One region of the Bacillus sp. ISL-77 genome, then DNA from elsewhere that is predicted to be linked to it. Evidence: riboswitches for the same ligand, from Rfam matches in the RefSeq annotation. Region 1 holds a riboswitch; the other holds the start of a gene.
What was found. A riboswitch is a leader RNA that binds a small molecule or an ion and turns the genes downstream of it on or off. The one in region 1 is predicted to bind FMN.
Positions count from the first base shown of each region.

Region 1 (6,751 bases):
TACCCAGGCAATATCTACGTCTGTCTCACTGACGCCATGTCTTTTAAGTGCATCCTGTGCACCGCCTAATAATTTACTTGTAATGAATTCATTAAAACGTCCAACCACGATTCCAACTTTTAATCCTGAGCCAACTAAATTTCCTTCAAAAATATTACCCATGAGTATGCCTCCTAAATTTGTTTTAAACTTCCCGCTTAACTAAGTTTTCCTTGTTGTTTCGGTATTCTACTAAATCTTTAATCGTTATCATTTTAATGTTTAGCTTATCAGCAATTTTACGCAGTTGGGGGACACGTGCCATCGTGCCATCGTCATTCATGATTTCACAAATGACACCAGCAGGCTTGGCACCGCATAAAATTGCAAGGTCTACAGCTGCTTCTGTATGCCCCGTTCTGCTCAAGACTCCGCCTTTTTTAGCAATTAGCGGAAACATATGCCCTGGTCTTAAAAAATCAGATGCTTTTGATTCCGGGTCAACCATACTCAACACCGTTGCTGAACGTTCAAATGCAGAAATGCCAGTGGTAGAAAATTTATGGTCAATGCTTACGGTAAAAGCTGTTCGATTTGGATCCGTGTTCTTGGAAACCATTGGATGTAAGTCGAGCTTTTGAGCTAATGCCTCGTCAATGGGAACACAGATTAGACCTCTTCCGTGAGTGGCCATAAGATTTATAACCTCAGGCGTTGCTTTTTCAGCAAGAGAAATAAAGTCCCCTTCATTTTCCCTGTTCTCATCATCGCAGGCAATAACAACCTTTCCTTCTTTTAAATCAGCAAGAGCTTCGTCAATCGTATTAAACACGCCACATCTCTCCTTTCAAAATTACAAACCAATTAAAACTAGACTTTTCCAACCATCATTTAATTAAAGCCATTGTCTGCTAAAAATTGTGCCGTTATCCCTGTCTTACGCTTTTGCGCTGTATCACTTGAAAGGTTTTTGATAAAATGTCCAACGTATTTACCAATCATATCGCATTCTAGATTAACGATATCCCCTGACCCTTTTAGTCCCAAAATCGTTTCCGATAATGTATGGGGGATGATCGATAGTGTAAAACTATTTTCTGTTACCGCAAAAACAGTCAAACTTGTCCCATCTACCGTGATAGAGCCTCTTAAGATGACATATTTTAATAATTCCTGCTCCGCTTCAATCTCATAGTAGACCGCATTTTCGAAGGACTGTTTACTTTTAATTATGCCTGTTCCATCGATATGTCCTGAGACAAAATGGCCGCCAAACCTTCCACCTGCTGCCATCGCCCGCTCAAGATTTACTTTGGAACCTCGCTTTACCATATTTAAACTTGAAGCTTTGACCGTTTCGGGCATAACATCTACCGTGAACAGCTTTCCCGTAAAGGATGTCACCGTTAGACATACCCCGTTGACCGCAATACTGTCGCCAAGGTGAACATCATTTAGTATTTTCTTTGCTTCAATGGCTAACACAAACGACTCCCCAGTCCGCTGGATGTTCGCGACTACCCCAATTTCTTCAATAATTCCAGTAAACATAATTTCCTTCTCCTTACTAGGTTCCACTTAAATTCTTACGCTAAAATGAAAAGGACCCTGAAGACAATAAGTCCTCAGGGTCCTGTAAAAGACAATAGAAAATAAAGGGTTAAAAATAGGTACACTACACCCTACAATTAATCCTGTCTTTTCCTTCTCCCATCCAGACTTTAACTGTCGGCTCTGGAGTTTCACCAGATCCACCGTTTAACAATAATATGTTAAACGGGTCACGGACTAAGAAGCATCGCTTCATCACCGCCGGTTAGGAATTTCACCTGACCCCGAAGGCGACCGTATCTTAACCGATGCGGTCGTTTATTTATACAATTAATTTTATATTACTTCAGGATAGTGAATCTTGCAAATAAAATTGCTCACTACTGGACGCCTTATATCATACTCCTTTTTCCTGGGGAGGCTCGTGGTCTGTGCGACTATGGCGATTTTTAATTAACTATTCTTTTTGGGTCTGCAGCAGTTACATAATTTTCTCTTTTGCTTCTTAACTATAAAAGCACCTGGCTTTCTGTGCACACCGCATTTTGTACATTGGATGTAAACCTCTTCATTAACCAAAAGTTTTAACATGTTTTGTTCCTCCTCATTTGGTATCTTCTTTGGTATAAACACGACAGTTTACTTTATAGTACTTGCATATTTCTTTTAATTTTTCTTGGCGCAAAGGGGTCATAGTATAAAAAACCAAAGTAGGAGCTTGATTGAATTGTTTTTCCATTAGGGGATTTAATTTTGAGTATAATTCAATTTTCTTTTTGTTATCCGACATAGATTGGGTTCGATCTACTTCTAGGAAATAATAATTCCCCTTCAAGGTAAATGTTGCATCAGGAATTAACACATGATTTTTTAGACCCTCCTGGAAGGTAATTTGTTCCTCTATCCTCCAATCTCTTGGACAATAATAGTAAAGCCACATATCATTTCTCATCAAATGGTGGTCTATTTGTAGGCTCCATTTCGCCTCCATCTCGCTTCCGACTAATTCCCTTCCTCTTGCGTTTAGGTAGTAAATGTTCCTGCCCTCGTGTGTTCTTATTTGTAGGTACTCTTTCATCTCGTTTAGGATTTTTAGTGCGTTTCTGTCGGTCCCTAGTTTGTGTTTTAGCTGTATCTGCTCCCTTGTGGCGAACTTCATCACTTCCAAACTTAACAAGATCTCCTCCTGTCGTAATTTCTTCCTCTCTGTTTGTGTTAAATTCTTCATACCTACTCAACCTTTCCCACATTTCTTTATCTTCCAGCAAAGGCACTTGCATTTCCTTTAATTCATGTGTCTTGTATAAAGCTCTCCCTTTAATATCTGATGACAATCCCTCTGCTCCACGTTCATCTATGGCAACTTCTGAGGCATATCCAGACGGTAACCGGAATGTTATCTTACCATCCGAGTTTTGTTTAATGGAGCGGGGGAGAGTGTCTGAGGTCGGGTATTGCGTGCAGTAGACCTCCCGATAACCTAACCCACCGCCAATTCGCGTAATCTCACCAAGCAACCACTGGCACGCTCCAAGAAGGTCTTTCTCCTCTTTCTTCATCCACTTCTCAGGAGCTAATTGTGCTGCTTCGTCCACAATGATAAATCGTCGTTTCTTAATCGGAGTATTACCAATGTTAGTCCAGTATTTGGATTTAAATAACCTGTAATCCTCCTGTAGTTGTTCCTGTAGTTTTTGAAGAAGTTGAAAGGTCTCCAGGGGATTACTCGCAACACCCTTCACCTGTTTTAATCTTTCGTATCTACCGAACTCTAACCCTCCTTTTAAATCGATGATAAAAATCTCAACGTCGTCTGGATGGTGTTCAATGAGATAGGTCACCAATACTTTTAGAAAAACGGTTTTTCCAAAACGGGTTGTTCCTGCTACTGTCATATGCGGAATTTTCTCAAAGTCGTGCCATATGGTTGTTTCCAGTGTCCGACCTAAAGGAATGAGCCATCCTTCTACAGTAGGAACTTTCTTATAAGGATATAGAGATGGGATATCTTTATTGAATACACTTATGGTTAGATATTTTCTCAGATCATCCCTTATTACCCTCCGAAATTCCACAATCACAGGTCGGTTTAGTCCATCTGTAAAGAACCCAACACTCTTTTCCATATCCGCTATTTTCGTGGCTGGCAGACCTAACGGAATCATGTACAGATACCGCATTCCGATTTCATCCTCGCCCTCCATAATGGGAAATTTCTTCTTATATTTTGGTGTTTGAAGTTCCCCCTTTTTATTCGGGATACCATACCGTGTATTCTCAAAAATGGTACGAATTTTCTTTTTATCGTTCACATTCCCTTTTGGTATAAACGCAGCTCCTACCATCAAAACAGGAATTACCGCCCATTCAAGCATTTCACATCACCTCGCGCCAAATTGGGGAGGAGGCTGAATACGACGTAGGAGTATTGGGAAGGGACCCAATAGTTTCACGGAAACAGCACACCTTAGTACAAACTAAAACCCTTATTACTATAAGCATCCGAACAAACCGAGGAAATTTCTCTACCTCAACCAACTAATAGCACCATCTTAAGGCACAGCATTACAAACCCAAATCCCATACCCCCATATGCCACCCACCGTACTAACGATTCATTGATCGTTACTCCGAACTTTTCTAGAGCAATCAGTACTAGAAAAGTCGTACCTAAGCCTAGAAAAAAAGTAAGCCCTCCATCTACAGCAGACAAAACCTTATAGCTTGGAGCTAAAAACAACTTTAGGGGAATGACTTCGTAAGCCAAACTGATCAATCTCCTTCCAAAAGTCTTTCATTTCCAATTCAATCCGACTATCATCTTTTTCTTTCTGTTCATACCCTTTAATCCATCCAATGCAATAACCTGCATACACTCCGCAGCTGATACCTAAAGCTGTAATAAACATAATTAATTATCTCCTCTCATGGCCCAGCAATAATCACAAATATCTTTATCGTTGGTAAACAAATACTCGCTTCGCTCCTGGTTACAATCTTCACACGTTTTCATTTGTTATGAATCCCATCCCAGCCAATCACCACATCCCCATAAACCCCTCTGAATTTACAAATATATTGAGAATCGTCGTACCAGTAAGTAGAACATGAATAAAGCTTATATGGCTCATAATCCTTCTGAAAGGTTTCTAAAAATGAATCCCAACCATCTTCCTTAACTTTTTGTTTGGCGTTGTCATGAGACATGATTAAATCTAAACCCATCTGCTAGCCCTCCCAGTAGTGATTAATGATTTTGGTCTCAATATTTTTGTAATAGCCAACCCTTGTAGCGTCAAATTGGTACATGTGATCTAAAATAAGTTCATGCTGCTCTTTTGTTTTGGCAAACCCTAATAACCCATTTAGATCATCTACGCCGTATAAACACCACGCCTTTTCTAATTCTCCGAATGGATCACGTTGATCTTTTGCTTCTTTATAGCCCTCAAAAACCGACCGAACAATATCATTGAATCTCATCCGTATCCCCCTTTCATCGTTCTATGGTCTATTCATATGCCCATAATTATTGGAACTTGCCTGTACCTAAACATTTTTGATAACTTTTTTTATCATTTTTTTTAACAGGAGTTAGCGATTATGTGTTGAATTGGTAATAGCAAGAAGGTGATAATAATTGTTTACTAACAAGATTGAATATTTGGCCAAGCTTAAAGGGGTTAAACATAATTACTTAGCAAAAGAATGTGGAGTTTCGATACAAACTTTTTCTCGCTGGGCGAATAATAAAACGCAGCCAGATTTAGAAAAAGCGTTTATATTGGCGAAAATATTACAATGTAAAATGGATGATCTAGTTGAAATTATTGAGGATGAGTGAAACCGAGAGTACTAGAAAACGTAGTATTAGATATTAATTAAAGGGGGATTTACTGTGAAAGAACGTATTGAAAAAATATTAAATGTGGTTGGTTGGATATTTATGGTCGGGGGATTACTTTTAGGGTTAATCGCTTATGTAGGAATTGATAAGGAGCCATATAAGGACGCAAAAGCGATATACGAGGATATACCTGATAATGAGATAGCTCAAGCATCTTATCAGGTGGCACTAAATATTTATAATGTCCAATTTACTTATGCGATGTCGATTTTATTCGGGGGCGTAGTTATCGGGTTGTTATTCATCGGTTTTGCCCGGGTTATTGAACTCTTGAAGGAGAAAAATGAAAGGGATTATAAAACAGCCCAGTTAATAAACAGAATAGATACGAGTTTAGCCGAGCTGAGAGATAGTAACCACTTTTAAAAACTGGGGGTAGTGAAGAAGAGAATGAACGTATCAATTGAGATCCATTACAAATCCGACGGCAGCAGAGCCTTGCAAAAAGGCTCATTCCAGCTGAGAGGTAGCACCCCTGAGAAAGTTGCATTAGAATTCTGGAAACAGATCCAGAAGGTAATGTCTCACCGGGCAGAATTAGAAAAAGTTATTGTGAATGGGGACCAGGACATCACCCAACTGGTAAAGGACCTAGAAAGAGATATAATCCGAAAGATTATGAACGAGGATAATTTGCCTTTTTAAATGGAAAAAGCCCCTCTCAACCGAGAAGGGCTTTTAAACTTTAATATCCTTTAGATTTAAGAACTGCTTGTAATTTTTTACGAGTATTTGGTCCGTAAACTCCATCGACTTCATATGGCAGGTAAACCTTTTGGAAACGTTTAACGGCGTCCTCGGTTCCATCACAGTAAATCCCGTCTACATTTCCACAATTAAAATAAACAGCATTTAATGCTCTTTGCATCTGTTTAACCTCATTGCCTTTACTTCCTGGCTTTAAGATACCATTGGGAACTGGAAATCTGTAAAGTTCTTGTGGCTTCTTAGGTTCTTCTGGTTTGCGAGTAAATACATTTTTCGCATTGCCTAATTTTATTTTTTGCCCCACTTTAAGTTTTGTCGGATCCACATCTGGATTTGCTGTAATCAGATCCTCAACTATCACTCCCTGAGCCCCATCTCGGCCGGCAATGCTCCAGAAAGTGTCACCTTCTTGGATTGTGTACATTCCTGGCAGTGAATCTGGAATCGGATTTGCTGTCACTGGTGCAGTATCTTTGTAAGCAGTAGCAGCATGATAATCATAAACACAACATTCTTTCCAGCTGTATCCTGGCATTTCTCTGTGAGACTTGTCCTCGTTTCCTATGCCATCCTTAACAAGAGCGAAATGAAGCTCGGAGATGGATT
Region 1 covers NZ_JAGGQY010000051.1:194,350-201,100, forward strand. The annotation lists gene ribH (6,7-dimethyl-8-ribityllumazine synthase) at 1-162, opposite strand, end outside; partial or broken gene ribB (3,4-dihydroxy-2-butanone-4-phosphate synthase) at 188-811, opposite strand; gene ribE (riboflavin synthase) at 871-1,530, opposite strand; FMN riboswitch at 1,678-1,826, opposite strand; gene J7E77_RS30835 (replication-relaxation family protein) at 2,135-2,758, opposite strand; partial or broken gene J7E77_RS31265 (FtsK/SpoIIIE domain-containing protein) at 3,174-3,905, opposite strand; gene J7E77_RS21535 (hypothetical protein) at 4,061-4,297, opposite strand; gene J7E77_RS21540 (hypothetical protein) at 4,248-4,439, opposite strand; gene J7E77_RS21545 (hypothetical protein) at 4,540-4,755, opposite strand; gene J7E77_RS21550 (hypothetical protein) at 4,759-5,013, opposite strand; gene J7E77_RS21555 (helix-turn-helix transcriptional regulator) at 5,171-5,374, shown strand; gene J7E77_RS21560 (hypothetical protein) at 5,429-5,803, shown strand; gene J7E77_RS21565 (hypothetical protein) at 5,828-6,082, shown strand; gene J7E77_RS21570 (peptidoglycan-binding protein) at 6,123-6,751, opposite strand, start outside.

Region 2 (17,045 bases), on a different contig from region 1:
ACCTTTTTAGCAATTAATACTGCAAGTATTACCATTATTCCAACAACTGTCATTGCGATTAGAATGAATTATCATTCTGCATCTCCTACTGAGATAGTCGTTCCAACGATTATAGCAACCATTATCTCTGCGTTAGGTGCAATCTTAATTGACCGTTATTTCTATTATCGCAGAAGCAGAAAAGGATGAAAAAACATGGAGATGATATCGGTTATTTCGTTAACATTTATCCCCTTACTAATTGGGTTTATTCTATTATATGGTACCTTCAAACGCGTCCCAACCTATGAAAGTTTTGTTGAAGGTGGAAAAGAAGGCATTAAGATTGCCTTTTCAATTATCCCCTTCCTTGTTGGTATGCTTGTGGCCATTTCAATTTTTCGAGCGTCCGGTGCATTAGACGCTTTAATGAATTGGATTCGACCGATGATGAAATCAATTGGAGTACCCGCGGAAATAGTGCCATTATTGATTATCAGGCCTATTTCTGGAAATGCTGCACTGGGAATGACAAGTGATTTAATTGGCGTTTATGGGCCAGACTCATTTATTGGCCGCCTGGCTTCTGTTTTGCAAGGGAGTACAGACACAACCTTTTATGTTTTAACCGTCTATTTCGGCGCAGTTGGTATAAAAAAAATGGGGGATGCCCTAAAAGTAGGTCTACTTGCCGACGTAGTCGGAATTATCGCTGCAATTGTAGTAGTTTCGATGTTTTTTGGAACAAAATAATATAAAATGAATGAGCATGTTCAATTTGAACATGCTATTTTAATATTTTTCTGTAATAATACCCGTGACTTTGAAAAGTGAAGAAATTATGTCATAATTCATTAGGATAGGTTTCTGTGTTCGTTACCCTAGTAATAAGGAAATTACTATTTCTGAAAAGGAAACCAATGGCTCTATGGAGCCATCTTATTTTTTATACAGATAAATTCGAGGTGGAATGAATGGAAAGATTGCAAAAAGTAATTGCTCGAGCGGGCATTGCTTCAAGAAGGAAATCTGAGGATTTAATTAAAGAAGGGCGTGTAAAGGTTAACGGAAAGGTTGTTACAGAGCTTGGTCTCAAGGTATCTTCATCTGATAAGGTAGAGGTAAATGAAATACAGATTGAGAAAGAAGAACCTGTTTATTTCCTTTTATATAAACCAAGAGGAGTTATTTCAAGTGTGAACGACGAGAAGGGTAGAAAGGTAGTGACGGATTTCTTTCCGCATTTAAAAGAAAGGATTTATCCCGTTGGCCGCCTTGATTATGATACATCAGGATTATTAGTGTTAACGAATGATGGAGAATTTGCTAATTTACTCATGCATCCGAAAAGTGAAATAGACAAAGTTTATGTTGCAAAAATAAAAGGCATTCCCTCAAAGGAAAACCTAAGGAAGCTTGAAAAAGGAATCCGTCTAGAAGATGGAAAAACAGCTCCAGCTAGAGTGAAATTGCTTTCAGCAGATAATAAAAAACAATCGGCCATTGTTGAAATAACCATCCATGAAGGTAGAAATCGTCAAGTTAGAAGGATGTTTGAAGCAATTGGTCATGATGTATTGAAATTAAAGCGTGAACGATATGCCTTCTTAACACTAAATGGTTTAAAAACGGGCGATGCAAGAGAGCTAACCCCACATGAAGTAAAGCAGCTAAGGGCACTGGGGTTAGGCTCAACCAAAAAAAATTCATAAAACCGTCACAAATGCTATTCTTCATTTACACGGTTTTTGTGTTGCAAAATGCTATAATTAGACAAACTGTGTCATGTGATTTACTGGAGGGGAATTAATTGAAAAAGCGGCGATTAGTTGTAAGAACTATCATACTACTTTTACTAGGGGCTGCCGTTGTTTATACGCTATATGCTAATTTTACACAAGATAATAAACAAAAAGTGGCGGTTGATAGCTTAGCTCCTGATTTTGCATTAGTTGATATGCAAGGAAATAAACATCGGCTTTCAGATTATCGCGGCCAAGGGGTTTTCTTAAATTTCTGGGGAACATGGTGCCCGCCTTGTAAAAAGGAAATGCCGTATATTAATAATCAGTATCATCAGTATAAGGACAAAGGGGTACAAGTTTTAACAGTAGATATTCAAGAATCTAAACTTGCAGTTAATCAATTTGCTGACCGTCTTAAGCTGGATTTTCCGATTATGATTGATACAGATAAGGAAGTAATGAATACTTATGGAATTGATCCGCTGCCAGCTACATTTTTGATTGATAAGAATGGCAAGGTCGTTAAATATTATACGGGTGAGTTAACAGAAGAGAAAATTAGGGAATTTATGGAGAAAATAAAACCTTAGGTTGTTGGGAGTTTTTTCAATGAAAGATGTTAAATGTGAATGCGGGCATGTAAATCCACATGGAACTGTTTTATGTGAGGCATGCGGAAAAGTGCTGGATGAGAAAATTAACCCTGCAGAACTTCTCGATATGCGCTATGAAGGAAGTGCAAGACGTTCACAAACATATAATAAAACATTTATTGATAAAATATGGAACTTTTTTTCATCAGTAAAGGTTGGCGTTTGGCTGATTATTATTACCTTAATTGCTTCATCACTTGGTACGATTTTGCCGCAGGAAATGTATATAGACTTGCCTGCAGATGTTTATTACGAGCAAGAATATGGTTGGGTTGGTAAATTATATTACCAATTAGGTTTTAATAATTTATATGGTTCCTGGTGGTATTTATTATTAATTGCGATGATCGGTATATCCTTGGTCATTTGTAGTCTCGATCGGGTGGTGCCATTATATAAGGCCCTTAAGGCCCAAAGGGTTACAAGACACGAAGGTTTTTTAAAACGTCAGCGCATTTTTGGTGTGAACGAAAGTGCAGATGAAAATGATCTTACGATAATTAAGAAGCATTTAAAGGCAAGACGTTACCATGTCCGCGAAGAAAATGGAGATATCTTAGCTGAAAAAGGGCGTTTTTCTCGCTGGGGTCCGTATGTAAACCATGTTGGATTAATAATTTTCTTACTCGGCGGGATGCTGCGCTTTATTCCTGGAATGTATGTAAATGAGAACCTTTGGGTCAGGGAGGGAGAAACAGCTCTTGTTCCTGAGACAGAAGGACAGTTCTATCTCCAAAATAACAAATTCATTTTAGAACACTATGATAAAAATAAAGACAAAACATTTGAAAAGGCTATTAATATGGCTGGAGATGTTGTGAAAAATTATCAATCGAATGTTGTTCTTTATAAGCGTGTTGGAAATAATCTACCTGGCGAGAAACCAAAGCTCAAGAAAGTAACAGAATATAAGGTAAGAGTAAATCTCCCTCTCACCTTTGAAGGTTATTCTGTCTTCCAAGCTTCATTCCGAAATGAACTCAATACGATGTCATTTTCATTAACAAATAAAAATACAAAAAAAGCCATTAACGATCTTAAAATTGATCTTACAGATCCGAAGATGAAGTATGATCTTGGTAATGGGTATTCTGTTGAAATTCTAAACTACTTTCCAGATTTCGAATTTGCGGAAAATGGGGAGCCAACAACAAAATCACGAGTTCCAAACAACCCTGCCTTTGTCTTCCGGATGGTATCCCCTGAAAAGCCAAAAGGGGAAACAAGTTTCGTTGCCATCAAGCAAACCATCGAGCCATTTGGGGCTAATCAATATAAAATGGCATTTAAAGGAATCGAAACAAAGAATGTTTCAGGATTTATTGTTCGGAAGGATTCAACATTATGGGCGATTATATTAGGTGGAATCATATTTATGATTGGCGTCATACAAGGAGCCTATTGGAACCACCGTCGAATTTGGATTCAAAATAAAAATGGACAAATTTGGGTTGCAGCTCATACAAACAAAAATTGGTATGGACTAAAAAAAGAAATTGAAACAGTTTTGACAGATACGAAACTTGAAATGCCAGACGATCAAGTTCAAAGGGAAGATACTGATAAACCTAAGGATAAGGAGAGTGTCTAGTTGGCAACAATAAGTAGTAATTTATTATTTATTTCTTTTATACTATATTTAATTGCAACCCTGTTTTTCGGAGGGTCTATTAAATCAAAGAAGCCATCGAATGAAAAGGAAGCAACCAACAAATGGGGGAAGATTGCTGTACTGTTAACAATTGTTGGTTTTGTTTCACAACTGGGTTACTTTATCACTAGATGGATTGCTGCGGGGCACGCCCCAGTTAGTAACATGTTTGAGTTCACGACATTCTTCGGAATGGCGCTTGTAGGTGCATTTATTGTCATTTATTTTATTTATCGTACAACCTTACTAGGATTATTTACAATGCCTGTCGCCCTATTGGTTATCGCTTATGCAAGTATGTTTCCAAGGGATATTACGCCATTAATACCCGCATTACAAAGTTATTGGCTGCATATTCACGTAACTACTGCGGCGATGGGGGAAGCTATTCTATCGATTAGCTTTGCGGCAGGGCTTATTTATCTCGTAAAGGCAATTGATCAAACAAAATCCAACAAACGAACCTTTTGGCTTGAAATGGTCATGTTTTCATTAGTCGCCGTACTTGGTTTCGTTGCCGTATCTTCGATATTTTCAGGGTTGGGTTACCATGAGAAATTTAATTGGGTTGATAAACACGATAACGAGGCAGTGGTTGAATATACGATGCCTGCCATTTCCGGTCCGCATGAAGGAGACTTACTAACAAAAGATGGATTTAAGCCTTTGTTCGAGGTACCAGCATTTATTAATGCCAAAAAATTAAATACAGTAATTTGGTCATTAATGGCGGGACTCGTTATTTATGGCTTAATTAGATTAATATTACGAAAACGAATTGCTGCAGCACTAAAACCGCTTGTTAAAAACATTAAATTAGACTTTGTTGACGAAATTAGCTATCGCTCTGTATTAATCGGTTTCCCAGTATTTACTCTGGGTGCACTCATTTTTGCAATGATATGGGCACAAATGGCTTGGTCACGATTTTGGGGATGGGACCCAAAAGAAGTTTGGGCATTAATAACATTTCTATTCTATGCAGCATTTTTACATCTTCGTCTTTCAAAAGGGTGGCACGGCGAAAAATCTGCATGGTTAGCAGTAATCGGCTTTGTAATAATTATGTTTAACCTTGTTGCAGTCAATCTCGTTATTGCTGGCTTACATTCCTATGCCGGTTGATCATTCGCAATTGGGACATGGGTAAAATTTTATAGCCTTCACTTACAAAAAGTGAAGGCTTTTTATTAAATTTTCAAGTATAGCTATTGTTGTCAAATTATTGACACTTTTTATAGGAGTAATTAGCATGAAAATATAGCATAAAACAATACCGTTTTGTAAAATTAACTCCATGGGGGGATTAATAATGGAAAAAGACGTGAAAATTTTAGTTGTAGATGATGAGGAAAGAATTCGCCGCTTATTAAAAATGTATTTAGAGCGTGAAGATTATACAATTGATGAAGCTGAAGATGGGACCGAGGCTTTAGCAAAAGCGTTTGCCAATGACTATGATGTTGTTCTTCTTGACCTGATGATGCCAGGGAAAGACGGAATTGAAGTTTGTCGTGAATTAAGAGAAAAGAAGGCAACACCGGTAATCATGCTTACTGCTAAAGGGGAAGAAATTAATCGCGTCCAAGGTTTTGAAGTGGGCACTGATGACTATATAGTCAAACCATTTAGTCCGAGAGAGGTTGTCTTGCGTGTCAAGGCCTTGTTAAGAAGGTCTTCACAAACAAGTTACCTGCAAACGGAAACGACAACGAAAGACGTCATTGTATTCCCACACTTAACCATTGATAATGATGCACACAGGGTAGCAGCAGACGGTAAAGAAGTAAGTTTAACGCCAAAAGAATATGAATTGCTCTATTTCTTAGCGAAGGCGCCAGATAAAGTTTTTGACCGTGAACAGTTACTTAAAGAAGTTTGGCATTATGAATTTTTCGGGGATCTACGTACAGTTGATACGCATGTAAAGCGTCTCCGTGAAAAATTAAACAAAGTTTCTGAACAAGCTGCAAGAATGATTGTTACAGTTTGGGGTGTAGGCTATAAATTTGAGGTTATTAATGAATGACATTATTAAGAAGTGTTGTAGGAAAGCTATGGTTAACGATCCTTTTATTAGTATCTTTTGTGCTATTCATCTTAACAATCATGCTTCTCGAATTTTTCCAAAACTACAATACTCTTGAGATGAAAAAGGATTTGACCAATACAGCTGAGAAAATTGCGAACGTTTTAGAAAAACATCCTAATGAAAAATTTCCACTTGGATTAGAGATATCCTGGGAGATTATTGATAATGTCAACAATGTAGTAATTGTTAAAAAGGACAGTGAAATCTATTACTCTCCAAACACGGATCTTTCCAATAGGTTATCCTTAACTGATATTAAAAATGACCCGAAATTATCACAAGTATTTAAAAAAGATAAGTCCGTTGAAAAAATTTCCACCCTTTCGTTTAATGAAGATGAAAAGGAAGCTAAGTATTCAATTATTGGTGTACCTTTGCATTTGCCCGGGGATGAAAAAAGTGCAGTTTTTATTTATCAATCATTGGAAGTAATGCAAGAAACAACCCATGAAACGACTAAATTTATTTTACTTGTTGCGGGTGTTGCCATTATCCTAACAACTATTTTTGCCTTCTTTTTGTCTACAAGAATTGCAGCTCCCTTAAGAAAGATGAGAGAAGCAGCCTTTGAAGTAGCCAGAGGAAAATTTGATACAAAAGTACCCATCCTTACACATGACGAAATTGGTGAACTAGCAACTGCTTTTAATCAAATGGGAAGACAATTAAAATTCAATATGAGTGCACTTAGCCAAGAAAAAGAGCAATTATCGAGTATCCTTAGCAGTATGGCAGATGGTGTTATTACCTTTAATCGGGATGGGGCGATTCTAATCACCAATCCTCCAGCAGACCGCTTTCTTCAATATTGGTATTATGAAATGGGTGGAATTAGTACGGATTCCGAGGCCATACCACCAGAGGTAATGGATCTATTTCAGCGAGCAGTCGATACTGAAGCAGAACAAATGGGTGAAATTTCATTCCAAGGCAGACATTGGGTCATCCTAGTTAGTCCATTATATAGTAACCGTTTTATTCGCGGTGCAGTAGCCGTTCTGAGGGATATGACTGAGGAAAGACAGTTAGATAAAATGAGACAAGACTTTATTGCAAACGTTTCTCATGAGCTTAGAACGCCAATATCGATGTTGCAGGGCTATAGTGAGGCAATCGTTGATGATATTGCTGAATCCCAAGAAGAGAAAAAGGAAATGGCAAAGGTCATTTATGATGAATCCTTGCGTATGGGCCGGCTTGTTAATGAATTGCTAGATTTAGCCCGAATGGAAGCCGGACATCTTCAATTAACAATGGAGGAAACTAATATCTCTTCATTTATCAATCGAATTATCCACAAGTTCCAGGGATTAGCTAAAGAAAATGAAATTCAATTATTTGCAGAGATAGATAATGAAATCACCTCCATTTCCTTTGATCCTGATCGAATCGAACAGGTTCTCACAAATTTAATTGATAATGCCATAAGACATACACCTAAAGGCGGTTCTGTTAAATTAAGTGTGACTTCAGAAGATAAGGGCGTAATGATTAGAGTTAAAGATTCTGGGTCGGGTATTCCTGACGAAGATTTACCTTTTGTGTTTGAACGGTTTTATAAGGCTGATAAAGCTCGAACGAGAGGAAGAGCAGGAACAGGACTTGGACTAGCCATAGCTAAAAATATTATGGATGCACATCGTGGTCATATTTCTGTTCAGAGTAAACTAGGTCAAGGAACGACATTTTCCTTTTTAGTGCCTCGAAAATAGTAAAATGAACAAGTATTTTGCCGATTGTTCTTGATTCACGAGGAACAATAAAAATAGAAAGCTAAGAGCTCATCCATTAACAGGATGAGTTTTTTGTATCAAATTTTTAGGAAATGAATTCCAATTTATACCTTCCTTTTTGTCACAAAAAAGTCTATATTTATAAGGTGAAACCTTTTATACATATAAATCGACTAATATTATGAACGGGGAGGGGAATTGATGGACTCCGTTTTCGATGAACTTTACCAAAAATATCATCATGACGTTTTTCAATTTCTACTTTATATGGTCAGGAACAAAGAACATGCCGAGGATCTTGTCCAAGAAGTCTATATAAGAGTCTTTAAATCTTATCGCCGTTTTGAAGGGAAAAGCAGTGAGAAAACCTGGTTGTTTTCGATTGCAAGAAATGTAGCCATTGACTTCTTCCGAAAACAAAAGGGATGGAAAGAACGTTTACTCGAAAAATTTGATTGGTCCACCGATCAGCTGAAAGATGGATATCCTATACCAGAAGAAATCACGGTACAAAAGGAAGAAATCAGGTGGGTTTACAACTGTCTAGAATATTGCACAATGGATCAAAGAGCAGTTATTATTCTGCGATATATTCAAGATTTATCGATTGCTGAAACAGCCCAAGCATTAGGATGGACAGAAAGCAAGGTGAAAACGACACAGCACCGTTCGTTAAAGGTATTGAAGAAACATATGGAAATGTCTTATCAGAAGGAGGGAGCGGCAAGTGAAAAAGTCAGAGTGGAGCGATAAGCAGCTCGAAGAACTATTAAGGCAAATGCCCAAAATACAAGATGATCGCAATCCTCGTGACATTTATCAGAATCTTTCTATAAAAAAGACAAAAATAAAACAATGGCTCCTGCCTGGCCTTGCTACTGCATGTGCATTGCTCATTTTCTTCATCTTAGTTCCTAAATTAATGGTCGGAACCCAATACTCAGAGGATAAAGCAAGTCAAAAAAATGCTTCATCTGGGCAGGAAATGCAAACAGCGGATGAGGATTCCTCCAGTGCTTTGAAAAAAGAAGATGACAATTTAAAAGCAAAGACCTTTTCAGCAGCTGAGAATAATGAACTTTTAAAAACAGCAGTCTATGATGATGAAGTAGACAATGGAAGGGTCTTAACTTATTGGATTCCAGATCCGCAAGCGCAAATACTTGTTCCAGTTTCCACTATAGTAAATGATTCAAATGATAAATCATGGCTAACTATATTTAATGAAAACATGGTGAGTTTAAAGGAAGAAGAATGGGGTTTAAGCGAATTTTATCCACTTAATGCTACGCTGAAGCTTGATAATAAAAATAAAGCTGTTTTGGTTGATGTGTCGTCAACCCATCAGTACGGCCAAGGATCAACAACAGAAACAAATTTTATGAATGTATTACAAAAAGATATTTCTTCGAACAGTAATATAAAAAAAATCCGATTTTCAACAAATGGTGAGCCTGGAATTGAACTAGGGAATCTTGGCAGGAAAGAGGAAATTGAAGTCGTCCAAAAGAAGAATCATGCCTTCTTCTTTTATTTTTCCAAAGATAGTGAAATCCCCTACTTAGTTCCATCAATAGAGACGTATACTGATATTAATAGGGCTTTGGAGGCAATGAAGAATGATCAGCCCTTATTAGGGTTAAAAAGTTCACTTTTTCCTGCTCTGCCGATTAAGGATGTATCCATTAAAGAAAAAACTTTACTAGTTACAATAGATGAAAATTCGAGTCTACGAGAAGACCAAGTTACGATTAACGCTTATGAGTCCTTGTTATTAACAGCTAAAGAATTTGGTTTAGAAAAAGTCATTATAAAAAATTCGCCTATAAAAAAAATCGGAACATTTGACCTATCAAAGGAAAACAAAGTCCCGCGTGCGCCAAACCTACAGACGCTTCAATAATTATTCTCAATCAACCCCTAGTGGTTGATTTTTTTTATCATGAATAAAATAACTATAATCTCCAAATTATAACAAGTATGTCTAATCGCTCCTCCACCAAGGTATATGTTCTAAAGGTGAAACAACTAACATATGGTGTGGAGGAGGAAAAGAACTAAGGAGGTTGAATGAAGAAAATGCGAGACTACATAAAAAGGGTTCTTATTGCCCTAATTATGGCGCTATGTATCAGTTTGTTATTTTTAGGTGGAATACATTCCGAAGCAAGTATGAAGGATGAGAAAGAGATAAAGGATGGGTGGATATGGCCTGCAGACGGTATTATTTCTGATACATATGGAACGAGAATGGGTAAACATAAGGGAATTGATATTGCTGGAAAATTGAACACCCCTGTTCTTGCCGTCGATGATGGTCAAGTAGTTAAATCCTATTATTCGAATACATACGGAAATGTAGTATTTATAAAACATCCAAGTCATTTTGTTACTGTCTATGCCCATTTAAACAAGCGAACTGTATTAGAAGGTCAAAGTATTAAGCAGGGAACCGTAATAGGGAAAATGGGGAGAACAGGACAAGCTACTGGGACCCATCTTCATTTTGAAACCCACCAGCATGAGTGGAGATATGATAAGAAATATGCATTGGATCCAGAAAAGTTCTTAGGAAAAGCGGACACAGGCGAGAATGTACAGGGTGGAATAGCTGGAATCAATGACGATGTATTAGAAGCAAGCTCCCATGTAAAACTTCAAAAGGAAGACAAAACAGAGAAAGGAAAAAAACAATATATCGTCAAACAAGGCGACACATTGTACTCCATTTCGAGGAAAAGAAATATGACGGTAACACGTATTAAACAACTTAACCATCTGTCCTCGGATCTTATTAAACCTAAGCAAGTATTAAATGTAAATTGAGATAATAAACAACCCGTGGACTCAAGTGTCTGCGGTTTTTTTTTTGGAAACTGTTTAAAAAAGTTACAAATGCGTTAAAACGTAAACCTTTTACTTAACAAAAAATGCAGGAAGCAGTATAATTATATTTGTAATTATATATCGATCTATCTTCGGGGCAGGGTGAAATTCCCGATCGGCGGTATTTGAGTGAAACTCATAAGCCCGCGAGCCTTTATGGCAGGATTTGGTGTGATTCCAAAGCCGACAGTATAGTCTGGATGGGAGAAGATGGAGGTTCTGCAGACGTTCAAAAAATTAATGTTTAATGAACGTTTATTAAGCGTGCCTTTGTAAACTCCCTCAAGTAGATTTTCTTGAGGGAGTTTTTATTTACTTAGGTCTCGACTGTTTGCTGAACCTCTCTTCCTAAACGCGATGGATCAAAAAAGGAGAGAGGAAGATGAAGAAGATGAAGAAACAGAGGAAAATGAATGTAAGGGCTTATGTGTCAATTGGAATGTTGAGCAGTATTGCATTTCTGTTAATGCTAATACAATTTCCATTGCCTTTATTCCCAAATTTCTTGTTTGTCGATTTCAGCGACATCCCAGCATTAATTGCCACATTGATTTTTGGACCAATTGCAGGAATATTAGTTGAGTTTTTTAAAAATGTCCTTAATTATATTCAGACAGGAAGTTTTACAGGAATTCCTGTTGGCCATATAGCCAATTTTGCTGCTGGCATTGTGTTTATCCTGCCAACATATTTCGTATATAATAGACTCAAAACTAGAAAAGGTATGACATTAGCGTTAATCGCCGGGACAGCCATAATGGCGGTAATGATGAGTTTGTTAAATTACTTCTTCATTTTACCGGCTTATACTGCTCTTATGGGATTCCCTGATATGCGTAATTTGGTAGTCCCTGCTATCTTACCTTTTAACTTAATAAAAGGTGTTATGATGTCATCCATCTTTATGCTTCTGTTCATTCGGATGCAGGCATGGATTAATAAGAACACAACAATTAAAAGCGTCTAATAAATAAAAACAACAGGATGGACCCATTCCTCCTGTTGTTTTTTTGTAAAAAATTAAAACCTCTCCCTTAAAAAGGAGAGAGGTAGTAGCTTAACATTTGTTTTACCTAAATATTATTCAAATTTAGTTGGATTGCCATCAAAAGCTTCGTCAGCTACCTTAATGGAATCAGTAGGACAGCCTTCAAAAGCATCCATCATATCATCGATTAATACATCTGGAATTTCAACAATTCCTTCATTATCATCAAGAGTTACAAATGCAATGCCTTCATCATCATAATCATAAATATCTGGTGCTGCTGCGCCGCAAGCCCCACATGCAATGCAAGTTTCCTTATCCACAATTGTGTACTTTGCCATGAAAAAAAACCTCCCAGTAATATAAACAAAATTATTCTTACACATTTTCCATTATCAAATTGAAAACGGATAACTCATATCTATTGTAAAACTGTATCGATAACTTTTCAATAGAAAAATACCCATATACCTGTAGATTATATAGTTGAATTTCTAATTCTTCCACATTTTTGGGCAACAATCTACTTTATTTCATGATAGAATAAAGAAGAAAAATGGATATTTTGTCGATAATGTACGAAAAACGGCGGGGGACTTAGTATGATGCAACTTGAATCCATTATTCTTTATAGTGTCAAACAATTAAACAGGGAACGGACGATTTACTCCGTCTATCACCTGTTGAATGGAAAAAAATCATCACAAACTATCCAAGACGCCCACCTATTTTCATTAAAAAAATTTTTTGGGATTTATGAGCAATTAACAAGGGACTCCTTTGATGAAATACATCAATCAATGGTAGAAAAAAATTGGTTAATAAATATAGGGGAACAACGATACGATGTAACGACCTCTGGAATGACACTTCTAGAAAACAAACCATTGCCCAAATATATAAATGGCTGGACCTTTCATCAAATATCCTCTCTATTTTGGGAAAGATTGTCCCTACTAATTCAGGTGGTATCCAATCTTGCTTTTAGGGAATCAAGATATATACCCATTCAAAAAAACAAAGACGTCCATATCTGGTTAAAAGCTACTCTAAAGGACATCACCGTACCTAGGATGGAGATGGGGACTACTGTCTATTCAGAGTTAAATGAATGTTTTAATACAGTGAAAGACATGGACCCATCACTTTTAGTGTTTCGGTTAACTGGTTTTCAGCAGATTGGATTAACCCCTCATCAAGTAGCAAAAAAGCTGAAGTTAGATTTTCATGATTATCAGATTGGTTTTACTAATGCCCTTCATTACTTGATTCAAAGAATAATGGAAGACGGTAATCAGTTTAAAATCTTACCTTATCTTATCCATGATCTAATGCAAGATGATGAATTAACCCTTTCCTCAAGGAAAACACAGGCATTATTATTACAAGGATATAGCCTTGATATGATTGCAAATCTTAGACACTTAAAATTAAGTACAATAGAAGATCATCTTGTTGAATTAGCCTTAAATGTAAAGGATTTTTCCATTGATACATACGTCGATAGTGAGTTACAAAATAAGATTTTGGAAGTTTCGCGGCAAAAAGTAACCAAACAGCTAAAAGTGATAAGAGAAAAAGTAGGTACTGCTACTTATTTTCAAATAAGGTTAGTTTTAGCGAAATATGGTGATAGATAATGGAATTAGAAAAGGTTTTAAAAAAACATTTTGGTTATCAAACGTTTAAGACTGGACAAAAAGAGGTAATCACCTCCATTCTTGCTGGGCAGCATACACTGGCAATGCTCCCAACTGGAACTGGAAAATCCCTGTGTTACCAACTACCTGGGATTATTTTAGATGGGCACATTTTAATTATTTCTCCTCTTCTATCATTAATGCAGGATCAAGTGGAACAATTTAAAAGATTTGGTGAAAAAAGAGTCATTGCTTTAAACTCTTTTCTTTCGGGAGAGGAAAGAAATAGGGCCCTTCATCATTTAAGTCAATATAAATTTATCTTCATATCACCTGAAATGTTGAGAGTTCCCTATATCCTTCGTAAACTTCAAGAGCTTACGATTGCATTGTTTGTTGTAGATGAAGCCCATTGTATTTCCCAATGGGGCTTTGATTTTCGCCCGGATTATTCAAAACTAGGTGAGATTCGAAAGAAATTCGGTAATCCACTAACGCTTGCACTGACAGCGACAGCTACAATAAAGGTACGACAGGACATTATTGCTTCACTTGATTTAGAGGAAATAGTAAAAATAGAATCGACCATAGACCGACCCAATATCGGCTTTTATGTAAAAGAACTATTTGATTACCGCGATAAACAAGCCAGTGTCCTCGAGTTTGTTGCCAAATTGAAAAAACCGGGAATTATTTATTTTTCAAGTAAAAAAGCTGCCGAACAGATGGCGACATTACTAACAGAAAAAGGAATCTGTCAGTCAATGGCCTATCATGGCGGATTGGATCAAAATACAAGAATACTGATTCAACAACAGTTTATCTATGGGCAATTAGATGTAATATGTGCTACGAGTGCTTTTGGCATGGGTATTAATAAAGAAAATATCCGTTTTATTATTCACTATCACATGCCAATGCAAATAGAATCTTTTCTACAGGAAATCGGAAGGGCAGGTCGTGATGGCGAACCGAGTATTGCCATCCTTTTATATTCGCCAGGGGATGAACAGCTTCCAATCCAGCTTGCAGAGAATGAATTGCCATCTGAACAGCAAATAGACTGGTTGTTTAAAAAGGTAGAACATGACCATCTTCTGAAGGATGGAAAGATCAATCTAAATACGAAACTAATGGAGCTTGGCGGTTTTACCGAGATTCAATGGAGGATTGTTGAGGACTTTGTAAATAATTCATTTCTAGAAATGGCTAGCCTTGAAAAATTACAATGCACTATTAATGATTTTGTTAAGGAAAGATTATCCATTAAGAAAAATAATATTTATTGCATGAAAAAATGGATTGAAACCAATTCTTGCAGACGTGAATATATTTTACATTATTTTGATGAAATATTGTCTAACAAGCTAAATCCATGCTGCGACATTTGCGGGCTTCAAATAAATGATTATCAAAATATTAATTCTAATCATTTTCCTTCAGTAAAAACAAATGAAAAAAACTGGAACGACTATCTTGCTAAAATTCTAATCAATTGTGAGTTGAGGGAATGAAAAAAAAGTATTTTGAATTAATTAATGAATTAACGGATAAAGATTTGCTTTTTCACCTGTACATGACACAGGGAATTCTCTGTGTGATCTCATTGATATTAGGTTTTATATTTTTTGACCATTTCTCCTATTTAAATAATATTTCTTTGAATGACTTTCATATTATTTCAATCGGACTCCCTGCCGGTATTACAGTGGTAATGGTCGATATACTTTTAATGAAATCGCTGCCTTCGTCCTTTTATGATGATGGCGGTTTGAATGAAAGAATATTTAAAAATAGAAATTTGTTTCACATCTTTATCATTGCCCTTTTAGTAGCTTTTAGTGAAGAATTATTGTTTAGAGGGATCATTCAAACAAAAGTAGGCCTCATTTTAGCAAGTATTATTTTTGCAATCATCCACTATCGATACCTTTTTAATTGGTTTTTGTTTGTAAATATTGTTATATTAAGCTTTTTTATTGGTTTAATATTTCAGTGGACAGACAATTTAGCAGTCACAATTGTTATGCATTTTGTCATTGATTTTTTATTAGGAGTATATATAAAATTTAAACGACCAATCAGAGAAGATGAACAGGGAGGAGTAGCTCCATGAATAATGAAGAACCATTCAGGGACCAAGCGGAAAGATTAAAACAGCGAATAGAAAAAATTAATGAAAAAGTCGAAGACATGGAAGTTTTGCCGCCACGGGAGCAGATACATCGCCCAAAGAGGAAAAAAACAAAATGGAAGCTAAAATATCCACTTATTCGTCTATTAGTTTTGTTCTTTATCCTCCTGCCTATAATCATATTTAGTGTAATCTCTTACCGTGACGGTGCTAAAAAAATAAATGGTGTTGAAAAACTATCAGTTGAATCAGTAGGGTATGAAACGATTAATTTGGAAAATTCTAAAGATGACGAGGAAACCCTAGAAAATCCTGATGAATCGAAGGAAGCAATTTCTGAAGCTAATGATTCAGAAGAAACTAGCCAAGAATCTAACGCCGGAGTAGAACAAACTGAAACGGCTGTGGATACATCTGTTCAACCCGAGAGTACAAATGAAAACAAAACGGATTCTCAGGTATCAGATATTAATAGTGAAAAAGAAAAAGAATCAGAAACTAGCGTAGTATCGACAGAACCAGAAGATAGTAAAATCATTTCTCATACGGTTAAACCAAATGAAAACCTTTATAGGATAGCAATGACGTATTATCAGTCCCCAAAGGGAATGGAAATTATTGTGGAGGCAAACCATCTAACGAGTAACCAACTAAATGCAGGGCAGGTTTTGAAAATACCAATAAACAATTAACCGATCCAAAAGTGATCGGTTTTTTTTTATAGAAAAACATAATAGAAGGGACAAGTTCATATGTATATACAGAGAAATGGAGGGTGATAAAAATGGATTCTCCAATCCAATTACTTGAAAATACTGATCAGGCAACGAAGCAGGCTCTTGAAAATGTAAGAAAACGAAAAGAAAAATTTGACCGTTTTAAAAAGCGGCATATTCTTTCAATTTGGGCCACAATTATTTTAGCAGCTAGTTTCTTAACCTATTTGTATATCACAGTTGCCAGTATTTATTCCTATTCCTTTGCTGCAATGTTTTCTGCGTTTGTAAATGACTCCAATAATTTAACATTGTTGGTTTTTTGTGTCGGAATGTACGGTACAATGAATTTACTGAAAGAAAAAAAAGACAAAGCAGAAAAGGAATATCATGAATTAAGATGTGAAATCGTCGACCGCAGTAAGGATTATTGGAAAAAAGAAGAAGAATGGAAATCACGTCACATTGTTTTTGAAATGATGAAAACAAAATATGACATAAACTTATATCATGAAAAAAAATAAGAAGCAGACTAACTGCTTCTTATTTGATTAGAAAATCGTCTTTTTACCCTGTTGGTCTTTTAAAATTTCCACTGCTTCCCGGAAACGTTGCGAATGAATGATTTCCCGTTCACGTAAGAAGCGCAGACTATCATTGATATCAGGATCATCACTTATGTTAATCAACCACTGGTAGGTAGCCCTTGCCTTTTCTTCTGCTGCAATATCTTCATATAAATCTGCAATTGGGTCACCCTTAGCGGTTATATAAGTTGCTGTAAATGGAACTCCTGCGGCATTATGGTAGTATAATGCACTATCATGG
Region 2 covers NZ_JAGGQY010000094.1:39,348-56,392, forward strand. The annotation lists gene J7E77_RS28985 (nucleoside recognition domain-containing protein) at 1-189, shown strand, start outside; gene J7E77_RS28990 (spore maturation protein) at 196-732, shown strand; gene rluB (23S rRNA pseudouridine(2605) synthase RluB) at 954-1,691, shown strand; gene resA (thiol-disulfide oxidoreductase ResA) at 1,790-2,314, shown strand; gene resB (cytochrome c biogenesis protein ResB) at 2,334-3,968, shown strand; gene ccsB (c-type cytochrome biogenesis protein CcsB) at 3,969-5,153, shown strand; gene J7E77_RS29015 (response regulator transcription factor) at 5,341-6,057, shown strand; gene J7E77_RS29020 (ATP-binding protein) at 6,054-7,832, shown strand; gene sigX (RNA polymerase sigma factor SigX) at 8,055-8,606, shown strand; gene J7E77_RS29030 (hypothetical protein) at 8,581-9,756, shown strand; gene J7E77_RS29035 (peptidoglycan DD-metalloendopeptidase family protein) at 9,924-10,679, shown strand; FMN riboswitch at 10,824-10,955, shown strand; gene J7E77_RS29040 (ECF transporter S component) at 11,122-11,706, shown strand; gene J7E77_RS29045 (ferredoxin) at 11,820-12,068, opposite strand; gene J7E77_RS29050 (YpbB family protein) at 12,330-13,367, shown strand; gene J7E77_RS29055 (RecQ family ATP-dependent DNA helicase) at 13,367-14,881, shown strand; gene J7E77_RS29060 (CPBP family intramembrane glutamic endopeptidase) at 14,878-15,483, shown strand; gene J7E77_RS29065 (LysM peptidoglycan-binding domain-containing protein) at 15,480-16,193, shown strand; gene J7E77_RS29070 (YpbF family protein) at 16,286-16,741, shown strand; gene J7E77_RS29075 (manganese catalase family protein) at 16,769-17,045, opposite strand, start outside.
Region 2: another riboswitch for FMN. It lies ahead of J7E77_RS29040 (ECF transporter S component); the one in region 1 lies ahead of ribE (riboflavin synthase).